Regions from separate parts of the Ruegeria sp. P10 genome, predicted to be linked through region 1. Evidence: riboswitches for the same ligand, from Rfam matches in the RefSeq annotation. Region 1 holds a riboswitch; each other region holds the start of a gene.

What was found. A riboswitch is a leader RNA that binds a small molecule or an ion and turns the genes downstream of it on or off. The one in region 1 is predicted to bind cobalamin.
Region 2: another riboswitch for cobalamin. It lies ahead of ACR0FB_RS16500 (aromatic ring-hydroxylating oxygenase subunit alpha); the one in region 1 lies ahead of ACR0FB_RS04325 (DUF1636 family protein).
Region 3: another riboswitch for cobalamin. It lies ahead of ACR0FB_RS08150 (DUF1636 family protein); the one in region 1 lies ahead of ACR0FB_RS04325 (DUF1636 family protein).

Annotation. Positions count from the first base shown of each region.
Region 1 covers NZ_JBQERJ010000002.1:235,193-243,005, reverse strand. The annotation lists gene ACR0FB_RS04350 (GcvT family protein) at 1-1,672, shown strand, start outside; gene ACR0FB_RS04345 (inositol monophosphatase family protein) at 1,939-2,718, shown strand; gene ACR0FB_RS04340 (FecCD family ABC transporter permease) at 2,742-3,752, opposite strand; gene ACR0FB_RS04335 (ABC transporter substrate-binding protein) at 3,754-4,704, opposite strand; gene ACR0FB_RS04330 (ABC transporter ATP-binding protein) at 4,721-5,494, opposite strand; gene ACR0FB_RS04325 (DUF1636 family protein) at 5,491-5,847, opposite strand; cobalamin riboswitch at 5,946-6,143, opposite strand; gene ACR0FB_RS04320 (D-lyxose/D-mannose family sugar isomerase) at 6,243-6,908, opposite strand; gene ACR0FB_RS04315 (carbohydrate kinase family protein) at 6,925-7,813, opposite strand, start outside.
Region 2 covers NZ_JBQERJ010000010.1:42,301-50,113, reverse strand. The annotation lists gene ACR0FB_RS16540 (SDR family NAD(P)-dependent oxidoreductase) at 1-425, opposite strand, end outside; gene ACR0FB_RS16535 (NAD(P)/FAD-dependent oxidoreductase) at 619-1,950, shown strand; gene ACR0FB_RS16530 (chalcone isomerase family protein) at 1,904-2,449, shown strand; gene ACR0FB_RS16525 (MFS transporter) at 2,449-3,672, shown strand; gene ACR0FB_RS16520 (DUF3833 domain-containing protein) at 3,669-4,286, shown strand; gene ACR0FB_RS16515 (DUF3833 family protein) at 4,283-4,825, shown strand; gene ACR0FB_RS16510 (hypothetical protein) at 4,855-5,079, opposite strand; partial or broken gene ACR0FB_RS16505 (IS5/IS1182 family transposase) at 5,381-5,533, opposite strand; cobalamin riboswitch at 5,607-5,810, shown strand; gene ACR0FB_RS16500 (aromatic ring-hydroxylating oxygenase subunit alpha) at 5,893-7,146, shown strand; gene ACR0FB_RS16495 (FAD-binding oxidoreductase) at 7,152-7,813, shown strand, end outside.
Region 3 covers NZ_JBQERJ010000004.1:54,093-61,905, forward strand. The annotation lists gene cobN (cobaltochelatase subunit CobN) at 1-614, opposite strand, end outside; gene cobW (cobalamin biosynthesis protein CobW) at 618-1,673, opposite strand; gene ACR0FB_RS08150 (DUF1636 family protein) at 1,675-2,046, opposite strand; cobalamin riboswitch at 2,139-2,345, opposite strand; gene ACR0FB_RS08155 (SLC13 family permease) at 2,573-4,429, opposite strand; gene ACR0FB_RS08160 (hypothetical protein) at 4,619-5,002, shown strand; tRNA gene ACR0FB_RS08165 (tRNA-Cys) at 5,083-5,156, opposite strand; gene ACR0FB_RS08170 (protein-L-isoaspartate O-methyltransferase family protein) at 5,382-6,035, shown strand; gene ACR0FB_RS08175 (TolC family outer membrane protein) at 6,131-7,549, shown strand; gene ACR0FB_RS08180 (hypothetical protein) at 7,623-7,813, shown strand, end outside.

The sequences.
Region 1 (7,813 bases):
CGGAGGTCTGGTCATGGGCGGCTATGAGCCGAACCCGATCCCCTGGGCCACCAAGGGTATTCCGCAAGGTTTCCACTATACCCTTCTCGACAGCAACTTCGATCATTTCGAACAGCTGATGGAACTTGCGCTGGGGCGCGTGCCCGCGTTGGAGAACGCTGGCGTCAAGACGCTGACCAACGGGCCGGAAAGCTTCACGCCCGACGGCAATTTCATCATCGGCGAAGCGCCCGAGTTGAGGAATTTTTTCGTCGGTGCGGGCTTCAATGCCTTTGGCATCGCGGCTGGCGGTGGTGCGGGCATGGCGCTGGCGGAATGGGTGCACAAGGGTGAGCCGCCCTTCGATTTGTGGTCTGCCGATATCCGCCGCTTTGGCCGCCCGCATTTCGACACCGACTGGGTTCGCACACGTACCGTCGAGGCATATGGCAAACACTACACGATGGGTTGGCCGCATGAGGAACATGACTCGGGCCGCCCCTGCCGAAAATCGCCGCTTTATGACACGCTGAAAAAGCAGGGCGCGTGTTTTGGCGAGAAACTGGGCTGGGAACGCCCCAACTGGTACGCGGACGCGTCAAAGGGCGAGGTGCCCAAGGATGAATACAGCTTTGGCCGCCAGAACTGGTTCGATGCTGTCGGGCGCGAACATAAAGCGGCACGCGAAGCGGCTGTGTTGTTCGATCAGACCTCTTTCGCCAAATTCGCCCTTAAGGGCCCGGATGCTTTGGCGGCGATGAACTGGATCTGTGCCAATGATGTGGACAAACCGGTTGGTGCGCTTGTCTATACCCAAATGCTGAACGACAAGGGCGGGATCGAGTGTGACCTGACTGTTGGGCGCGTAGCCCATGATGAGTTCTATATCGTCACCGGCACCGGCTATGCCACGCATGACTTCGACTGGATCAACCGCAGCATTCCCGAGGGCATGAATTGCCAGCTGTTCGATATCACCTCATCGAATGCGGTTCTGTCATTGATGGGGCCAAAATCGCGTGAGATTCTGGCGGCGGTGACGCGCGATGACGTCTCGAACAGCGGATTCAAGTTTGGCACGATCCGCACCATCGGGATCGCGGGGTGCCCGGTCAAGGCGCTGCGCGTGACTTATGTGGGTGAGCTGGGCTGGGAACTGCACCTGCCGGTAGAATATGCACAGACCGTGTATGACGCCTTGGCGGAGGCAGGGCGCCCGCATGGTTTGATCAATGCGGGCTACAGGGCGATTGAATCGCTGCGTCTTGAAAAAGGCTATCGCGCCTGGGGCTCGGATATCGGGCCGGATCATACGCCGTTCGAAAGCGGCTTGGGCTGGGCCGTGAAACTCCGGAAAAATATTGATTTCAAAGGGCGCGCCGCATCTGAGGCGCAAAAAACCGGCGGCGTAAAGAAGATGCTGGCATGTTTCACGGTTGACCCCGAGGTTGTTCTCCTGGGGCGTGAAACGATCTATCGGAATGGCGAAAGGGTCGGATGGCTGACTTCGGGCGGCTATGGTTACACCGTCGGAAAGTCGATCGGCTACGGTTACATCCGAAACGCCAACGGTGTCGACGCACAATACGTCACATCAGGGACATATGAATTGGATGTCGCCACTCAGAGGGTTCCTTGCGAAGTGACGCTGGAACCGCTTTACGACCCGCAGATGAGCCGGGTGAAGACCTGACCCGAGGGTGCAAGAGCTGATCAACAGACACACGCACAGCGATCGGAACACACGGGGAAAGCATGCAAACAGGGCAAATCCGCCCCGAATGTGCGAAAGTTCGTCGAATCTGACGGGTTTCGATCCATAAACCATTGATAAACTTTCAGTATTGTCACACCTCATGCCCATCTGAAAACTGAACTGCAAGACTTCTCATTCAGCTTTCAGGGTAAACAACCTTTCATCCGTCGGAGATTGGATGACTTCAGCCGAAAGGACCGGAAATGGTAACCCCAGATGCGTTGACTGAGCATGCGATGAAGATTGCTGATATTGCCTCGGAATCCGCGATGCATTTTTTTCGGGGGTCTTTGGGCATTGAATTCAAACAAGATGAAAGCCCGGTGACGCAGGCCGACAAGGCAGTTGAGGCAGAAGTACGTACCTACCTGAAACAGCATTTTCCCGGACACGGCATCTTTGGCGAAGAGCACGGGCAAGAAGCAGGCGACGGGCGTCATATGTGGGTGATTGACCCGATTGACGGAACCCGTTCGTTTCTGTCCGGCCATCCTTTGTTCGGGTTCCTTTTGGCGCACCTTGTGGATGGGCGCCCTCGGTTGGGGCTGGTCGGAATGCCGGCCTTGCATGAGACCTATTTGGGTGTGGTTGGTAACGGGGCCAGCCTGAACGGGCGGCCGATAGAGGTGTCGCACACCACGCGTCTGGATCATTCGGTTTTGTATGTGAATGAAGGCGACAAGATTTTTTGCGACCATCCTGACCTGTTCAACCGGTTGATGAATGCAGGGCAGACGCGCCGATTTGCCTATGATTGTTACCCCCATGCCTTGCTTGCTTCGGGCCATGTCGATGCTGTGGTGGATTACGATCTGCAACCTTATGACTATCTGGCGCTTTCACCTCTGATCACGGCTGCTGGCGGAGTGATGACCGATTGGCAGGGGCATGCGTTGGCCCTCGATTCAGATGGCGCGGTCGTTTCCGCCGCAACCCCTGAACTGCATGCTGAACTGCTTGACCTCATCAATGCTGAGAAATGAAAGTGTTGCGCAACCTTGGAAAACTAGCTTCCGCGATCAGATTTGAACAAATACAAAAAGACAAAAAGTGATCCTATTGACGTTGTGACGATTCCGACGGGCAACTCCTGCGGGGCCAGAAGAAGGCGTGACAAGATATCGGACAATGTCAGCAGAATCGCGCCCACGATCGCCGAGACGATCAGCAGGTTTCGGTGCAGAGTACCGGCGATGCCGCGTGCAATATGAGGCACCATCAGCCCGACAAAGCCGATGACACCGGCAACTGAAACGAAACTGGCCGTCGCCAAAGCGGCAACGAAAAACATGCTGAACCGCAGACCTTGAACGGGAATACCCAGTGACGAGGCTGTGAAATCCCCGGTCAGCAGCGCGTCAAGCCACCGACTGCGATAAAGTGAATAGCTCAGGATCAGGCCCAGTCCGATCAGGACAAGCGGGAATGTTTCCCATCTTGCCAGTCCCAGGCCGCCAAGCATCCAGAATATCACCGAATGAGCCGCGCGATTGTCGCCAGAGAAAATAAGGTAGTTGGTGATTGCGGAAAACAGAAAGGACACCGCCAGGCCAGCCAGGATCAGTTTTTCGGGTGCGCTCGTACGCAAGCCCTGAACCAGCGCCAGAACAATGCCGGACGCGATCAGGCCACCGCAAAATGCTGCCAGCGGCAACGTCCAGATTCCCAGAACATCCCCTGTGACGGTGATCACCAGAACGGCGCCGGCAGCAGCACCCGAGGACAGACCGAACAGAAACGGATCTGCCAGATCGTTTCGCGTCGTTGTTTGCAGAACGACACCAACGACGCCCAGCCCCGCACCAATCACGGCGGCAAACAGGGCGCGGGGCAGGCGAAGGTCGAAGACGATCCGGTGCAAGGGCGACATGTCTCCTTCCACCATACCGGTTCCGAGGCCGATGGCCGAAAAGACTTCGCGCACGGGGATTGGGGTGGTCCCATAGACGATCGACAACAGCAAAAGGGCGGTCAGAACAACCGCCCCCAGCACTATCAAACGGCCCAATTGGACCATATCAGTTGGTCTCCGGGTGCATCGCCTGTGCCATCTTCTCGATCGCCTCGATATTTGCCGGGCCGGGAGTCAGCTCTTCGTAACGCAGTCCAATCCAGCGCTCGTTCTTTACCGCGTCCGTTTGTGACATCACCGGGTGATCCTTGAGGAACTGGAAAGTGTCCTCTGCGCCGTTGCCGGACTGATAGTCGAGCAGCACCAGAAATTCCGGGTTAGCCGCTGCCACAGCTTCCCACGACGTGCGGCCCCAGCTGGTATCCAGATCATGAGTTACGTTCTCACCGCCAGCGGCTGCGATCATCGCATCGGGAATGGCGAACTTGCCGGCGGTAAACGGAGCATCGGCCGGTCCGTCCAACAGGAATACCCGCGGCTTTTCCAGATCGGCTGTTTTTGCTTGAATGGCGGACAACTTGTCCTTCCAGCCGGCAACCAGCGCCTCGGCCTTGTCTTCGACCTGCATGACCTTGCCCAGGCGCAGAACGTCATCAAACAACAGGTTCATGCTGGCTTCGGGGCGATCCTCGTCCAGATGCACGCAGCTTTCGGTCAGGATCATGGTCTTGATACCAAAGGGTTCCAGCGTGTCGGGCGTGACATCTCCGCCGGGTTTCATGCCATAGTACCAACCGGCAAAAAACAGATCAGGTTCGACGGCCACAAGGTTTTCAATCGTCGGGTACTTGGGGGCAAGCTCTGGGATGTCGCCGCGCTGAGCATCAAAGTCAGGGCTGGTTTTGTACCAGCCCGAAATCCCGGTAAGTCCCACGATCTTGTCCTGAAGGCCGAGTGCAAAGGCCATATCCGCCATGTTCATATCATGTACGACCAGACGTTCCGGCGCCGAGTCAAAAACCAGCGGTTCGCCGCAATTGTCCACGGTGACGGCTTCCGCTGCCACGCCACCTGCGAAGCCAGCGAAGACAACCACCGGCCAGAGTTTCTGCATCATATGTAAGTTCCTGTTATTATGACAATTTCCGTTTTCGGATGTCCAGTGCGGGGATCATGCGGCCTTCGTGCTGAAAGCACAGATAATCCACGCCGAATGTCTCACTTACCCGGTCTGGGGTCAGAACTTCGCCAACAGGCCCGAACCCCGTCAGGCGCGTGGCTTTCATCAACGCCACATGGGTGGCGAATTCCGGGATCATGACCAGATCATGGACGATCATGACGACCGTTACCCCCAGATCAGCGACCAGAGACAGCATGTGCCCCTTGGCATCGGGGTCCAGATGGTTGGTTGGCTCGTCCAGAAACAGCAAGGACGGGTTCTGGGCCAGAGCGCGCGCGATGTGCGCGCGCTGACGTTCTCCGCCGGACAGTTGACCCATCGTTTTGTTGGCAAAATGCAACAGCTCGGTCGTCGTCAGCACCCGTTCAAGATCAGCCCTGTGCTGAGTCACCGAACGTTCGCCCTGAATCGGGATTTGCCCCAGCGCAACGTAGTCTTGCAGGCGCATCCGCCCGTCGGGCATTTCCTGCTGCCCGACCACAGCAATGGAGCGGGCACGTTGGCGGGCGGACAGGGTCCGAAGGCTTTGTCCTTCTATCCAAACATCGCCCAACGCAATCCGTTCAATCCCGCACAGCAGTTTCAGCAGAGTGGTTTTGCCGGCGCCGTTCGGCCCGGCGATTGCCAGAATTGATCCTTCTTCCAGACGAAAGGACACATCCTGCAACAGGATGTCGCCATTGAGAGCGTAGTATCCCAAATTCTCTGCAATCAGAAAACTCATGATGACCCCCCGAAAGGTAAAGCGGGAATTCGCGATAAGGTCTTTGCGAAAAGGGCAGGGGGGCGGTCCGAGGCACTGGTCCAGCCGTCGTCGCTGTCGCCGAACTGGATCGCAAATTCGACCAAGGCAGACAGATCGCGGGATGTCGTGATATCGCCAAACAGGTACTGCGCTTTGCCCGGGGCCTGAAATCCGACGGTCATGGCCCGTTCACAACCTGCCATGCAGGCCACCATTCGGGTTTCAAAACCGTCAGGCAACCGGGCATCCAGCGCGTCTTGCGCGGCTTCGGCAGACATCGTCCCCTGACATGTTGAACAGATCAGAACGTAGTGATCAGAATAGCAGGTCATTGCCTTCTCCGTCGTTTGCCAGATGCAGACAGAGGGCACATACCCGGATATTACGCAAACGCGCCATCAAGCCTCCTTCCGAGACGCCCCGCCTCGGGTTGGTTCATAGTGTGATGGCAGGTCTCCTGACTTGCGGGTCGTTGCTTGGCCGACCTTCCCAACCCCTTTTGGGTCAGTGGTGAAGTGGCGTCGCTCACCGCTTACAGTTGCGGGGGCAGTCACGGACTTGGCACATTCCAGCGCCGCACCGTGTTCCCATTTTCATCCCTTACGGAACCATCCCGCTCAGCTAGTCCGGCTACGCCTGACTTGTCAAGCGGCAGGCGAAAGGGTGGTGGACGGAATTGCAACGGTTGAGCCAGCGATCCTGGTGCGCCAGCCCGGACCGAACGGTGTCAATAGTCTGATACAAGAAGAAAATCCGGTTCGGTATCTTCCTCAACCTTTGAAAACCGTGGGATTGGCTTTTCAAACACATTGTCCGTACGGTCGTCATTCACGGTCGATACCTCGCCAATAAGGCAATCGCCGCGCTCGGCCCAGAAAGCGTGCCAGATGCCGGGCATCAGAGTTACGCTTTGCCCCGGCTTCAGCCGCAAGTGCTCTTCGGGTTGCAAGGTTACAGGGCAGGCATCGCTTGGGACCGTCACCGGGTTGTCGCGGTCGACGCCACCGTTTGGATCTGACGCATGGATTTCCAGAACGAGATCGCCGCCGCCCCGGTTGATGATGTCTTCTGCCTTGATGATATGCCGGTGCATCGGAGAAAGCTGATTTTCTTTCGAGATCAACAGTTTTTCCGCATAGAGCATCCCGCGCCCGGATTTCAGATCCTTCGCCTCACCATTGCGCAAAGTGAATAGAAACAGTCCAAGTTCATCAAAACGGCCCTGGGCGTAATCGGTAATGTCCCATCCCAGCCCGCGGCTGCGGATCGTTTCGGCCAGAGGGCTGCGCATTTTCTCGGGCGACCAATCCGCAAAGGGTGGCAACACGGCACCGAAGGACTGAATGAACGCCTGTGCCCGGGTCTTGATACGGTTGATTTCGGATCGTTTCATCATGCCGTCCCAAAGATCAAAGTTCGTGCGCCCAGGGGGGTTCTGCCCCGGCTCGGGAAACGGTCACGGCCGCCACGTCAGCGCCCAGTTCCATGGCTGCTTGCAGGCTTTCAACCGTCAATCCGCGCAGACCTGACTTGGTCAGATGCCCTGCACGGCTGAGCTCGGTCAGAACGCCGGCGTTGAACGTGTCACCTGCGCCGATCGTATCGACCACTTCAACGGGTTTCACGGGAACCGAAACTTCGGAACCATCCGCCAGGTAACCGTGCGCCCCGTCACTGCCGCGCGTGACGATGACAACGGAAGGACCCGCCTGCAACAGCACAGACGCTTTTGCGGCTTCGGATTCAGCGCCCGGAATGATCCAATCCAGGTCCTCGTCTGAAACCTTTACGATATCCGCACGCGAGATCATGCGGTTCAAACGCGTCCGAAACCGGGTTTGATCCTTGATGAAATCCGGGCGAATATTCGGGTCCAGCATCACCGCACGGTCGGAACCGTGGCGGTCCAGAAGGGCGGCATATGCATCTGCGCAAGGTTCACACGCAAGGCTGATTCCGCCGAGATACAGGGCAGAGACAGCGGGAAGCTGATCTGGCATGTCCTCGGGCAGCAACATCCGGCCTGCGGTGTTTTCATCAACAAAGCTGTAAGACGCGTGTTTATCCGAGAGCTGCACAAAGGCAAGCGTGGTAGGGCGGTCCGAGATGATGACATGTGTCGTGTCCACATGGCTCGCTTTCAGCGCATCGATCAGTTGCTGGCCGAACATGTCCGATGACAAACCTGTCAGCATCCCAACCGGAACACCCAGACGTCCCATCGCGACGGCTGTGTTCAGAACTGCACCACCAGTATGTGGCACAAAACCAATTGCGCCCGATGCGGTCGGTTCTGAA
Region 2 (7,813 bases), on a different contig from region 1:
GGCAGCCCATGATACCCGGCCAGTGACCCGATCAGAGTAACCTCTCCCTGGCCTGCCCGGACAAAACCCGGAACGGTTTCACCCAGAACCCGCAGCGCACCCAGATAGTTCACATCGCTCATCCTGAGCGACGCCTCGGTGTCCCATTCGGGCGAACGCATGGGGTCATAAGCCCCGGCATTGTAAACCAGCCCATCGACATGCCCCGCCTCGGCAACAGCCGAACGAACAGAGTCTAAATGGGTCACATCGCACCGAATCGCGCGCGCATCCGACAGTTCAGAACACAGTTCGGACAACCTCTCAAGATTGCGCGCAGACAGGATCAGGGAAGCACCCTGTTGGCCAAGCGCATGCGCCAAAGCGCGACCCAGCCCTTCGCTAGCGCCGATGATCCAAATGGTTTTGCCGTCAAAGCTGCTCATGTGTGGGCCGATTCAGTTGTGTTTCACGATAATACGGCCTTGCGCCCGCTTCGGATCAAAACGGTGGCGCAGGTCACGGAAGCTCAAACCAGACGCCACAAGGTAGTGCATCTGTTAAAAACTTCTAATCGGATTGATCCACTTGTGCCTACCCTGCGTATCTTCTTGTAAACTGTCACATAAAGAGGCTGGAATGTTCGACGAACCCCGGGGTGTACGGAAGAAAATCGCGATTGTAGGTGCAGGCATTTCGGGTCTTTCCGCCGCTTACTATCTTTCAAAAAACAACGACGTGACAGTCTATGAAGCCGAGCCTCGGCTTGGTGGCCATGCCCGCACGGTGATGGCCGGAAAGAACGGGGATCAACCGGTCGATACGGGCTTTATCGTCTTCAACTATGCGACATATCCCTACCTGACCCGGCTGTTTGATGAGCTCGGCGTGCCCGTGATCGAAAGCGAGATGAGCTTTGGCGCGACAATCGACAATGGCCGCATTGAATACGGGTTGAACAATCTGCGCACACTGACCGCTCAAAAGCGCAATCTGGCGCGTCCGGCTTACTATAAGATGATCGCTGATATTCTGCGGTTTGGCAAAGAAGCCCCCGGAGCCGCCAAGGACGATGACACCACGATTGGCGAATTGGTGGACCAGCTGCGGCTGGGTCACTGGTTCCGGCACAATTATCTGATGCCGATGTGCGGTGCCATCTGGTCCACGCCGGTCGAGTTCGTGGATCAGTTCCCCGCACGCTCTTTGGTACAGTTTTTCCGCAATCACGCTTTGCTGGCAAGTGGTCGCGCAAACCAGCATCAATGGTACACGGTCAAAGGCGGCAGCATAGAGTATGTCCGCCGGATCGACGCAGCCCTTCGTGCGCGGGGGGCAGAAATACGTCTGGCCAGCCCCGTTCAGAATATATCCCGTGACGAGATGGGCATCACCATCCACAGCCAGGGCGCCGTGGATCAGTTCGATGAAATCATCCTGGCCACCCATTCGGACCAGTCGCTTGCCATTTTAGGTGATGGCGCGACCCCCGCGGAAGCCGCTGCATTGGGCGCAATCCGCTACCAGCCCAATATGGCCATATTGCATTGTGACCCAGGTCAGATGCCAAAGCGGCGCGCCTGCTGGTCAAGCTGGACCTATCGTTCGCAAGCCGGAGACGTGGGGGTAACCTACTGGATGAACCGGCTTCAGAACATTCCGGACAGTGACCCGCTGTTTGTAACGCTGAACGCTTCATCAGAAATTCCCGCGGAAAAGATCTATGACAAAGTCGAATTTGCCCATCCGGTCTTCGACAAGGCCGCGCTGAAGGCGCAAGGGCAAATCCGCGAGATGCAGGGACAGAACCGAACCTGGTTTGCCGGTGCTTACAACCGGCACGGATTTCACGAAGACGGGATAGCCAGCGCGATGCATGTCGTTGCTCGAATAAATGGTGCCCCGCAAACCATCGGAGCTGATAATGGCATTCTTGGGAAAGACCCGGCCCTATCTGTTGCCGCAGAATAAGGCGATATGGCGCACAGCGTTTCTTGCACTTTCCTTGCTGATCCCCAATGGGCTGATCGCATCGCCGGTCACGGAAGAACTGAACGGTGCCCAACTGCGCGGAACCGCGACGTTCCGGTATCTGGGTTTGCCGATCTATGACGCCAAACTCTATACGCCCAAAGGTGCGCCGTTCAGTTGGAGCGAAGATATCGCCCTGCAACTGACTTATCGCAAGAACATCAAGAAGAAAGCGCTGGTCAATTCGACGCTTGACGAGATGGACCGCATTGGCCGTTCAGCACCGGTTCGCGACCAACTGAACCGGTGTTTCAAAGCCGTGGCAAAAGGGGACAGCTATCTGGCGGTTTCTGATGGTCCCGACAAGGTCAGTTTCTGGTTGAACGGGCAAAAGACGTGCACCATGGCGCATCCGGGCATCAAGCGCAGTTTCATGTCTGTATTTCTGGGAGACAACACGCGGTCCGCGTCCTTCACGCGCAGGCTACAGGGGCGGTGATGCTCTATCCCCGGGTCAGTCTCTATGCGCTGATGCTCGCTGCGGCGGGTATCCCGCTTTATATCCACTTGCCGCGCTTTGCAGCCGTGAACCTGGGTATTGGCCTTGGGGTCATTGGTACGGTGCTGCTGGTGATCCGTTTGGTGGATCTGGTGCAGGATCCGCTGATCGGTTGGGCAATCGACCGATGGCCCGGCGGCCAGCTTGCATTTGCCGCGATGGCGGCTTTGGGGCTGGCGATCGGGTTTCCCCTGCTTTTCAATCTGCCGCAGGGTGCCAGCGTGCCGGAACTGGTCGCGATCCTGATCTTGCTGTTCTCGGCGTACAGCCTGGGAACCATCCTTCTTTATGGTCGCAGCGCAACTCTGGCGAAGCGAACCGATCCGAAAGAGCTGATGACACTGGCCGCCTATCGTGAAGGCGGGCAGTTGACCGGGGTGGTCATCGCAGCCAGCGCTCCGGCCCTGTTGGTTGCTTTCGGGGCACACTCCCAAGGCTACCCCGCATTCGGCGCGTTCCTGGGGCTGCTGTCCGTTGTGACCCTGACACTGACGATCCCGATCTGGCGACGCAGACCGATCACCGGATCAGGCCTGTCCTTTGCGGGTCTGGGTCAGGCCGGTGGCTTGCGCCTTCTTGCGCTGGCTTTGGTCAACAGCCTCCCGGTTGCCATAACCTCCACCCTGTTTCTGTTTTTTGTGGAAGACCGGCTGCAACTGCCGGGCAAGGCGGGTCCTTTGTTGATCCTGTTCTTCCTGAGCGCAGGCGCGAGCGTTCCGCTCTGGGCAAAGCTCAGTAACAAAATTGGCCCGAAACAGACTCTGATTATTGCCATGCCGCTCTCGATCGCCGGCTTTATCGGCGCTGCCACACTGAGTTCAGGAAACCTTGCGGGTTTTGCAATGATCTGTCTCGCCTCGGGCGCGGCGCTGGGCGCGGATATGGTCGTGTTGCCGGCCATGTTCTCGATCGTGCTTACCCGGGCCGGGCTGAACGCATCAGCCGCGTTTGGCATCTGGTCCTTCGCTGGCAAACTGGGCCTCGCCCTGGCTGCCTTTTTCACTCTGCCGCTGCTGGAACGCAGCGGTTTCACCCCCGGTCAAACCAATTCAGCACAGGCACTGGATACACTCAATCTTGCCTATGCGGTGCTGCCCTGCATCCTGAAAGTCGGAGCGTTCGGGATGGTGTTGACCCTGCCCACCGAGGTCACAAGCAAATGAACGCTTTCACCATCATCCTTCTGGTCCTTCTGACCGCTGTCTTCATCCGTGCAAGGCTGCTGAGCTTTCGCGCGCAATCGCCGTCCGATTACAGTGGCACCGGGCCAGATTTTTCCCTGAAAAAGCACCTGAACGGAGAGATCTTGTCCGAAGGCCTGATCTATGGCCCCAACGGCAAAATGTCGAACAGCTTTGTCGCGCGCATGTCCGGCGAATGGCAAGGCAACTCGGGCACGCTGACCGAGTACTTCACCTATTCCAACGGAAAACAGATGACCCGCAAATGGTACCTGACGCTGGGAACTGGCAACACATTCACGGCAATGGCGGATGATATCGTGGGCGAAGGTCGGGGCATTATCTCGGGGTCCACGGTGAAACTGACCTATCGTATCATTCTGCCAGATGACGCTGGTGGACACACACTGGATGTCACCGATTGGATGTACCTGACAGAAACCGGCGTCATCATGAATCGGTCCGAGATGCGCAAGTTTGGCGTCAAGGTCGCGGAACTGATCGCCACAATGCGTCCAAGCCCCAGATCGAAACCGATGCATCCAAGTGGGTCAAACGGGTATGACGCGACTTCGGAAGGGAAGCCGTTGCAATGATCACCTTTCGCTCTTTCATCGCCTGCGTCGCCATCGCAAGCCTTACACTTCTGGCGGCCTGCTCCAGCAAACCGAAGGTACCAAAAACGTTTCTGTCGGACCGGCAGTTGAACCTGGAAGAGTTTTTTGAGGGTAAAACAGTGGCCTACGGTCAGTTTCAGGATGTTCTGGGAAATATCCCCCGCAGATTCACGGTTGATATCGACGGAACATGGGACGGCGAAACCCTGACCCTGGTCGAAGACTTCGTCTACGACGATGGCGCGACGGAACAACGCATCTGGACATTGACCAAAACCGGAGAGGATACGTGGACCGGTACGGCGCCTGGCGTGCTGGGCACCGCCAGCGGGATTGAACGCGGGGATACGTTCAACTGGAAATACAAGATCGACCTGCCGATCAAGGACGGGACCATGCGTGTCAAATTCGACGACTGGATGTGGCTGCTGGATGACGACCGTCTGCTGAACCGCGCGTATGTCTCACGCTATGGCGTCCGTCTGGGTGAAGTCATCCTGTTCTTCGAGAAGAAATAGGGCCGTCAGGCCCGGTTTCATCACAAAAGTCAGTAGAAAATAAACTCGTCCACCAATGCTGTCGTCGATCCCTTGACCTCACCGGCCGTGTTTGCCCTTGGCCCGTCCGAGGCTGCGCCCTCGGCGCGTTCGCCGCCCTCGACCTTCAAGCGCGCGCGTTCTATCTGCCCCCAGAGGAAAAACAGACCATCCCGTTTTCCCATGAGGCGCGAAGGAACTGTTGTCCGCAAAACACCTGTTTTCGGTTTTGGCATCTGCTCTCTTACTGCCTCCGGTGTTTTCCACCATTTTCGGAAAACGTAATGGTTTTTCCCGAAAAAGACAATTTTTTATGGACAAAATGAGGTTTTCTACCGTCCGTTGACAGGATGGACTGACAACTCTCGCATGACGGATATTCGCCTTCTTCACCTGCCTCATGGCAAGCCAGCACTATCCCAAACGGATCAACTTCACCCAAAAGGGTTTGCTGCAAACCTCCTTCACTTGGCCTGACTCTCTCTTTTCCAGCCATGCTCAGGCGACGTGCAGCGTTTCGTTTCTGAGCAGAGCAGCCGGGCCTTCGCTGTCACGGCTGGGGGACAATTTGACGGCCCGGATGTCAGACGTGGCCGCATCCATCGCAAAGCCCACTGGCCCCTGCAGAACGCCGTGCTGGCGGGCTTGCCATGCCCCTGTGCCAAGGACCGTGATCCCGGCGCCGTCCACTCAGCCGGAAAATTTCCATGTCTGTTTTGAAACCGGAAATGTCGCAAGCATTTCAGCGCCCAAGCAGGTAGAAAGTAGGCTGCCATCGTGAGGTGCCGCTGTTTGATTCTCAGACCGCGGAGAATTGGGAAGCCGGTGGAATTCCGGCGCTGCCCCCGCAACGGTAAGGAAGGTCAGGTTCGACAATCAACCACTGGGACGAGGATCCCGGGAAGGTGTCGCAACCGGGTGCAAGCCCCTTTCAAGTCCGGAAACCAGCCTTGCAGATATGTCAAACCGCGGGTGGCGGTGGGGGCACGGGTTTCGGACGTGGTCCTCGCGCGCCTCCGGACGGTTCCTCCCTGTCATCTGCCCAAGCAATGCCGCGGGGCGCGGCAGGAGAGCCAGAAGTGAACAATGTCCAAAACCTGTTGGCGCGTCGAATCCCGGGCTATGCTCTGGAACGGGCCTTTTACACCGACCCCGAGATCTTTCAGACCGACCTGGAAACCATCCACTATCGCGAATGGCTCTTTGCCATTCCGGCCTGTGAACTGGTGAAAGCCGGCGACTATGTAACGTACAACGTGGGTGCCTATCGCGTGATCATCGTGCGCGGCGCCGACAACCAGATCCGGGCGTTTCACAACACCTGCCGCCATCGCGGCTCGATCATATGCAAGGCGGCAAAAGGCAACGCGCCGAAGCTGGTTTGCCCGTATCACCAATGGACCTACGAGCTTGACGGCTCTTTGCTGTGGGCCCGCGACATGGGGCCAGAGTTTGATCCCAGACAGCATGGTTTGAAGACGGTTCATTGCCGCGAGCTTGCCGGGTTGGTCTATATCTGTCTGGCGGATGTCGCCCCGGATTTTGACACGTTTGCCAATATCGCGCGCCCGTATCTTGAGCCGCATGATCTTGCGAATGCCAAGGTCGCATTCGAAAGCTCGATCATCGAGAACGGCAACTGGAAACTGGTCTGGGAAAACAATCGCGAGTGCTATCACTGCGGCGGCAACCACCCTGCGCTGTGCCGGACCTTCCCTGATGATCCGGGCGTGACGGGGATCGAAGGCGGTGAAACCCCAGCCTATATGCAAGCCCATTTCGACAGGTGCCAGTCAGCGGGTATGCCATCGCAGTTCTATCTGCACGAGGACGGCCAATTCCGTCTGGCGCGCATGCCGCTGAAAGAAGGCGCCGAGAGCTATACGATGGACGGGAAATCCGCCGTGCGCCGCTGGTTGGGCCGGTCGCCCTTTGCGGATGCGGGATCGCTTTTGAAGTTCCACTATCCGACTACGTGGAACCACTTTCTTGCCGATCACTCGATTGTTTTCCGTGTTACGCCGATCAGCCCGACAGAGACCGAGGTCACGACCAAATGGCTGGTCAACAAGGATGCGGTTGAAGGCGTTGACTACGATGTGAAACGCCTGACCGAAGTCTGGGTCGCCACAAATGACGAAGACCGTCAGGTGGTCGAGGACAACCAGCAGGGCATCAACAGCCCGGCCTATGTGCCCGGCCCGTATTCAGCCATTCAGGAATCCGGCGTACTGCAATTCGTGGATTGGTATTGCAGCACAGTGTCGGCCCGCCTGACCCCTGACTACATGGCGGCGGAGTAAGTCTGATGAAAGATCTGGACACGCTTTCATCAGCCGTTTGGCAGGATGGAGAGATGCTGGAATGTGTCTCGGTCGTGCCCGAGATGCCGAACACCGCCAGCTTTTCGTTCCGGGCCCCCTCTGGGGCGCAGTTCGCCTATCACCCCGGTCAGTTCCTGACGCTCGAGATTCCGGCGCTTGGCCAGCCCGGGGGAGTCGTGTATCGCACCTACACGATCTCATCGTCGCCATCGCGGCCGCGGTCGATCACCATCACCGCCAAAGCGCAACCCGACAGTATCGGCACGCGCTGGATGCTGGACAATCTTCAACCCGGCATGCGGCTCAAGGCCATTGGGCCTGCGGGCCTGTTCACCAACGTACTGAGCGATGCGCGCAAGTTCCTGTTTATCTCGGCTGGCTCAGGCATCACACCGATGATGTCAATGACCACCTGCATGTGGGACGAAGGCCGCGATCTGGACGTTGTCTTCATCAACTGCGCCAAGCGGCCATCCGAGATCATCTTCCGCCAGCGCTTGGAACAGATGGCCAGCCGCACGGATGGATTGGACCTGAAGTTCGTGGTGGAAGAGCCGGACCGCTACCGCCCATGGACGGGATATCAGGGGCAGTTCAACCAATTGATGCTGGGCCTGATGGCGCCGGATTACCTTGAGCGCGAAGT
Region 3 (7,813 bases), on a different contig from region 1:
ACGAGGATTCGTTTGGTCGTGCCTTCGAATGCGGTTTCCACCGGGATTACGCCGCGATCCGGACACCACACGCCACATTCGGGCAAGGTCTTGGCGCCCATCACCGGACCGGCATAAAGCCCCGCCGCCAAAGCCATCTGCGCCAGCGCGGCCTGCGCCGCGACCTCGCCGCCGGTATCGCACAGATGCGCCAGACGCCGCAGGGTCGAGACCGGCAGGGTGGAATAGTCATCCAGCCGCGTGTCCTCGCGCCCGTCGGCGGGCAGCACCGCCAGTGCGATGCCCTTGGCCTGCGCCAGCGCCAGAACCTGCTGCAACCCATAAGCCCAGTAGGGCACCCCGCCGATCAGACGGATCAGAATGCCCTTGGCGCCTTGAAGCGTCTGTTCGACATAGGTATCGACCGACAGCGGGTGTTTCAGAGCCGTCAAATTCGCCAGCCGCAGGGTCGGCATTCGCCCTTCCGGTCCGCCACCACGATGCCAGCCCGCCGCGAAAGCGCCTAGGTCGCTGTCCGAAAAGGACAGCACCACCAGGTCCGCCGGGCTCTGGCCCAGATCGGTTGGGGTCTCGGTTTCCTCGAGCCCGTGGCTTTCGCGAAAGACGACGTGCATGGCTTACTCGGCGGCCTCACGCACACCCACGAGGATTTCGCGGATTTCCGCCTCTTTGATATCGTCATGCTCGGCGATGACGACCAGACGCGAACGGCGTTCTTCACCGGGTTCCCACGGGCGGTCATACTGGTGACGCACGCGGGCACCCACTGCCTGGACCAGCAGGCGCATGGGTTTGCCCTGAACGGCGGCATACCCTTTGACGCGCAGGATGTTCAGTTCATTGGCCAGGCGTTCGATATTGGCGACCAGTTGGGCCGGATCGGTCTGCTCGGGCAGCTCGACGATGATGCTTTCGAAATCGTCATGCTCGTGATCGTGATGGCCGTCGTGATGCGAGGGTCGGGCGTCCATGTCATCCTCGGCGGCGGCTTCCAGACCCAGCACAACGCGCACGTCCACGGCACCTTCGGCCACTTCGACGACGGGCAGGGGGCGCGGCGCCTCGGCGGCGATGATCTCGCGCGCTTTGGCCACGCCTTCGGGGCCGGCGAGGTCGGGCTTGGTCAGCAGGATGATGTCAGCGCACGAGATCTGATCCTCGAACACCTCGGACAGGGGCGTTTCGTGGTCGATCGAGTCATCGGCCATGCGCTGCGCATCCACTGCTTCGACATTGGGCGCGAAGCGGCCTGCGGCCACGGCCTCGGCATCGGCCAGGGCGATCACGCCGTCGACGGTGATCTTCGAGCGGATGTCAGGCCAGTCGAATGCCTTGAGCAGCGGTTTCGGCAGGGCCAGACCGCTGGTTTCGATCAGGATGTGATCCGGGCGTGGCTCCAACGCCATCAGGGCCTCGATGGTGGGAATGAAATCATCTGCCACGGTGCAACAGATGCAGCCATTGGCCAGTTCCACGATGTTTTCCGCCGGGCAATCAGGAATGGCGCAGGATTTCAGGATGTCGCCATCGACGCCTACATCGCCGAACTCGTTGACCACGACAGCAAGGCGCTTGCCCTGTGGGTTCTGCATCAGGTGACGCACCAAAGTGGTCTTACCCGATCCCAGAAAGCCGGTGATCACTGTGACGGGGAGTTTTTCGAGGTTCGACATGTCAGGCTCCAATGGGGGGAATGCGCGAGGCACAGTTCTTGCGAAAATGTTCGGGGCGTTCGCGCCATTTCACCAAACCATCTTCGGTGGCCAGATACTTGGTCGCGCCGTCGACGATGACGTCGACATGATCTGTTTCGTTCAGGTTTTCATACACGAAGGTCCAGCGGCCCGGCCCGCGCAACACGATCGAACAGCCTTGATCACAGTTTGACAGGCATTCAACGGCTTTCAGGGTGACACCGTCGGGCAGGTCCGCCTGTTCCAGAGCCTTGTGTAACAAAGCGCCCGGGCGTTGCGTGTCATCTTCCACAGGCAGGCCGCGACGGCAGGTGGTACAGACCAGCAACTCGACTGGTGCGGTATCGGTCATGTCTCTCATCCCCCCAAATCCTCTTCGCGGGGGACGGGGTTTCATGCGGGCCACGAATGGTCATGGACCCGACACCGGAACACCCCGCCCGGTTTCAACTTCGGTTGTTGGCAGGTCTCCCGGCTTGCGGATGCCAGAGGCGGGCCTCTGTCGGATGTCCCGCCTTCCCGGCTTTCGGGCCAGTGGCATTGGGCATCCTCTCCGTTCACGGTCGCGGGGGCGGCTGCGTTTGGCGGCAAGACCGTTGACGCATTCCCTTTTCATCGGCTGTCACCGACACCAACGAAAGGGACATGCGGCACCGCTGGCCTGCTTGTCAAGCGAGTCGCGCGCAACAATGATGCAGAGGCATGGAAAGCGACCTGTGGGCGTCGATGGGCGGCATGGCGTGCCGGGACCCAGCCTGAGATGGGCCGGGCGACGAACAGTATGTTAGCAAGGGGCGTAGACTATGGTGAACGGGTGCCTTGACTGAACCTGTCCCGATGATGGGAAAAGACCACCGAACACCGCAGATCCTCTTGCGCTAATAGATGACGTTGATCATGAGCAGGGAGACGACCAGAAACAGCGCCGTCATTATTCCGCCGGAGCGGACGAAATCCATCACCTTGTATCCGGCCGGACCCATGATCAACGCGTTTACCTGATGGGTTGGGATGATGAAGCTGTTCGAGGTCGATATGGCGACCGTCAGGGCAAAGACGGCCGGGTTTCCACCCGCCGCCACCGCAATCGATACTGCCAGAGGCACCAGCAGGACCGTGGCCCCCACGTTGGACATGACCAAAGAAAAGGCCGTCGCCAGAATGGCGATGCCGGTTTGCAACGACCAGAGCGGCCAGCCGTCCAGAATTATCATGATCTGCTGGGCGATCCACGCGGCCGTGCCTGTGTTCTGCACGGCTTGTCCCAAAGGTATGAGGCAGGCGAGCAGGAATACGGTGTTCCATCCGACCGCGCGGTACGCCTCGTCCACGCTGAGCACACGGGTCAGCATCATGCCCACCGCGCCGGTAAGAAGACAGAGTGAAAGCCGGACGTCCGTGAACAGGATCAACGACAGCGAAATGGCGAAGAATGCCAGGGCCCAGCCGACTTTTTGCGGCCTCAGCTCGTCCTGAGGAAAGTCTGTCGTCACAACGACGAAATCCGGATCTCGTTTGATCCGCATCAGGTTGTCCCATCTGGTATGGGCCACAAGCATGTCGCCCGCCTGAAACTTTTCGAGCCCGATCTGAGTGGATTCGTGATCCTCGGTCTCGACATGGCTCAGCGTCTCTTCGCCGCGGTGAATGGCCAGCAGCGACATCCCGTAGGTCTTGCGAAACAAAAGCTCGCGGGGGCATTTGCCGATCAGCTTGCTGTCAGGCGTGATGACCACCTCGGCCACGCCTGCATTGGTTGGGGCGAACTCTTCGACGAAAATGTCCAAGTCCGGAAGAACGGTCAGCCCGTATTTCTCGGCGAACTTCTCGACCTCCCAACGGCGGCCGACGATGGCCAGCCGACACGGCGCTGCAATTTCCGCTGTCAAAACCTGAACCATCGAGGTTTTGCCGCGATAGAAGGTTGAAATGATGTACAGGTGGTTTTCGTGGTTGATGTCGGCCAGAATCTCGCCGACCAGGGGGCTGTCCTCGGGCACCACGACTTCGAACACATCAGCTTTGAGGCCATAGACCCTTTGCAGGTATTCCTGTGTCCCTTGTCCGGTACCCGTATTGTCAGGTCCTTCAGCCTCCGGCAAAACCCAGCGTCCCAACAGCAGAAAGTAACCAATTCCCGTCAGGATCAGAACCGCACCGATCGGCGTGACCGAGAACAGGCCGAAGGGCTCCATTTTTTGAGAGGCCGGCAGACTGTCATTTGCCGTCAGGATCAGATCGTTCAGCAGGATAAGAGGAGACGACCCGACCATCGTCATTGTGCCGCCCAAAATGGCGCAGAATCCCATTGGCATGAGCAGGCGCGACAGCGGTATGCCTGACCGTGTGGAAATTCGGCTGACAACCGGCAGAAACAGAGCAGCGGCGCCTACATTCTGCATGAACGAGGATATGACGCCAACGGTGCCGGAAATGATTGGTACAACCCTGCCTTCGGATTTGCCGCCGTATTTGAGTATGACGGCAGCCACCTTGTTCATGATCCCCGTCTTGTCCAGACCGGCCCCGACGATCATAACCGCAATGATCGAGATGACGGCATTGGATGCGAAGCCGTCGAACAGAAGGGTGACATCCGCCAAATTTTCCAGCCCGGGCGCGTAGCTGAGCAAGCCTATGAGAACCAGAACCAATATGGCGGAAAGGTCGATCCTTATGATCTCGGAAACGAACAGAAAAACGGTGAAAGCCAGAAGGGTGCAAACGACCCCCATCTCGAAGGTAAAGGCAATATGTTCCACAATACGTCCAGAACTTTTTCTTTGTTAGATTCCTAGTTCATCCCTCCCGACTTGTCATGAAGTTTCGTTTTTCGGCGATGTTGAGACATAATGTTGCTCAATGGTTGCTGTGGGAGCAATGCTTTCGGGAACCCCGTTTGACGAACACGTCAGAAAGAAGGATTGACCAAATTGCATGAAGAAACCAGCACGTTTCGTACCGGCGCGATGCCGTTCCAACAAGGTCGAAGCAGCACAGGTAATGGCAAGTCAATTCCAGCCACGAACAACAGACAATCCGACAGCTTTGTTTGCAGTACCATTCTGCCGCCGCCTGAACCGGGCAAAGGGCCGGCTTGGCCGTCCCTGATCGCAAACTGCCCACAAGAATGGTTTACACCTAAACGGGCCGGACAAATAATTCAGGTCACCAATTCTGATCATTTCGAGGTGAAGATGCCAAGGAAGTACGGCGGGGTGTTGCCTGAACGCAAGCTGGCGGCATATGCCCAGAATGCTCGCAGTCGGATGGAACAGAACAAGATCGCAACACGAAAAATCCAATAGTTGGTTGGATGAAAAATCCAATAGTTGGTTGGATATTGAACCTCGAGGAGGGAAAAAGTATCTCAAGTCGTTGGAGGTAGTGGAGGCGAGTACCGGAATCGAACCGGTGTACACGGATTTGCAATCCGCTGCGTCACCACTCCGCCAACTCGCCTTTTCAAGTAAAATCAGATACTTGCCGTGGTGTGCGTGGGGTTTTAGCAGCTTTCCAAAGGGGCGTCCAGAGGATTGCGCGCAATTTTGTCGACGAGATTGAAATTTGCCGAAGCCCGCAACCGCAAACGCACGGGCGCAGGGGGGTTGCGTCAACAGGGCCGTTGCTGGGCGTTTCAGGATGTGGCAAAAGCCGGGTAACTTTGGGAATGACTCGAGAGATCCTATGACAGATTTCGCTGCCCGGCGCCGCACTATGGTTGATACGCAAATCCGGCCTTCGGATGTTACAAAGTTCCCGATCATTGAGGCGATGTTGAACGTCCCGCGCGAAAACTTCGTGCCTGACGCACAGCGTGAGGCCGCCTATGCCGACAGTGTGATCGATCTGGGCAACGGGCGCTGTATGCTCGAGCCGAGAACGCTTGCTAAAATGCTGGATGCGCTCAACATTTCGAACGACGAGATGATTCTCGATATCGGTCCGGCGACGGGGTATTCCACTGCGGTTGCCGCGCGTATGGCGCAGTTGGTTGTTGGTGTGGAAAGCGACGACTCGCTGGCGTCCGAGGCGCAAAGCCTATTGGCTGAGGCCGATGTGGACAATGCCATTATCCACGTCGGTCCTTTGGAGCAGGGTGCGGCTGAGCACGGCCCTTACGATGCGATCATGGTGCAGGGCGGTGTTGAACGGATTCCCGACGCCCTGTTGGATCAGCTCAAGGAACATGGCCGGATTGCATGCCTGTTTGTTGAAGGCAATCTTGGAACTGTGCGGATCGGTCGAAAGACCGGAGGCCGGGTCAGCTGGAGGGATGCCTTCAACGCCAGTGCACCGATACTAGAGAGCTTTTCGGCGGAGTGTGCATTTTCGCTATAGTCCGCCGATAGATTTTTCTTCCGCCTTGATTAGTTGAAAACAAGGCCGCAAACTGCCTGCAGGGCAGTGTAATTTCGTTTTGAGAGGATTTCGGTATGCGTGGTTCGGCGACAGGCAGGCTGGTCAAGGCATTCGCAGTGACCGCAGGGCTTGCCATGAGCGTAATGCCAGGGCGTGCAGCGTGGGCTGATAACATAACAGACGCCTTCATCGGTGCATATAATACAAGCGGTCTGCTGGAGCAGAATCGGGCGCTTTTGCGGGCTGCGGATGAAGATGTGGCTATTGCGCTTTCAGCGTTGCGGCCAATCGTCAACTGGGCCGTGCAGGTAAGTCAAGACTACACCCGGTCGCGGGTCAATAACGTAGTCACGACGAACGAGCCGTCTAGGTTTTTTACCGGATTAACGCTTAGCCAATTAGTATATGATGGTGGGGCTTCGATTCTGGGCAAGCAATCTGCTCAGGAAACTGTTTTGGCGACCCGGCAAACCCTGATTGACATTGAACAAGAGGTCCTAATCCGTGCCGCGCGAGCGTATCTAAGCGTCTTGGAGCAGGAAGAAACAGTTGAAATTCGGCAGAATAACGTGAACGTTTCTGCGGAAGAACTCCGCGCTTCAAATGATCGGTTTGAAGTTGGCGAAGTCACCCGCACCGACGTGGCTTTGTCCGAAGCACAGCTAGCCAGTTCACAAGCGGATCTTGCGGTCGCTCGAGGCCAGTTGAGCATCGCTCAAGCCGAATACGTCAATGCGGTAGGCAACGCACCGGGTCGAACAGCGGGTCAGCCGAACCTGCCCAACCTGCCGCGTTCGGAGGCGGAAGCCGTTAGTTTGGCGCAACGCAACCATCCCGCGATTCTCTCAGCGCAGCATCAGGTTCGCGCGAGGGATCTAATCGTGGAGCAACAAAGGGCTAACTTGGGTCCGAATGTGTCGCTTGACGCTGATGCAGGTGTTACTGAACGCTATGATAACAGCGATTATGTCAACGATGCGAGCATCTCGTTGACTTTCCGGCAGCCGATCTATGCCGGTGGTCGCTTGGCAGCAAATGTACGGCGTGCGATGGCGGTACGTGATGCCGACCGCGCGAACCTACTAAACGTGCAGAAGAACATCACTCAAGGTGTCACTGACCGCTACGCAGCGTTTCAGGCGGCCAGCGCAAGCTTGAGAGCATCAACAGAACAAGTTCGTGCGTCACAGGTCGCTTTTGACGGGATCAGGGAAGAAGCCACCTTGGGTGCACGAACAACTCTAGATGTTCTGAACGCTCAGCAAGATCTTCTGGACGCGCAACTCACAGAAGTGAGATCCCGAACTGAACGGACTCGAGCAGCGTACGAACTGTTGCAGGCTCAGGGTCTGCTGACGGCTGAACGTCTGGGTTTGGCGGTGCAGATCTACGATCCGACCTTGTATTACAACCTGGTTAAAAAAGCGCCAGCACGGGTCAGCAAACAGAGCAAAGATCTGGATCGCGTCCTCAAAGCGTTGCGTCGGGACTGATCGACCATACTATTTGTTGTGAGGTTGAGATTGTTTGGCTACACTCGATCCAAGGATAGAGCGGTAGAGAACAATGACTGATAACGTCGTAAAAGCAGGGATCGAAGACGTTCTGTCTTCGGTCAAACGTCTGGTCAGTGAAGACAGTCGCGGTAAATCCTCTTCGGATCAACAGGGTGCTACGCGAAAGCCGGGGCGTTTGGTGCTGACGGACGCGCTGCGCATCAGCAAACCTGCTCAGCCCGAGATCATGCCCGCCAAGCC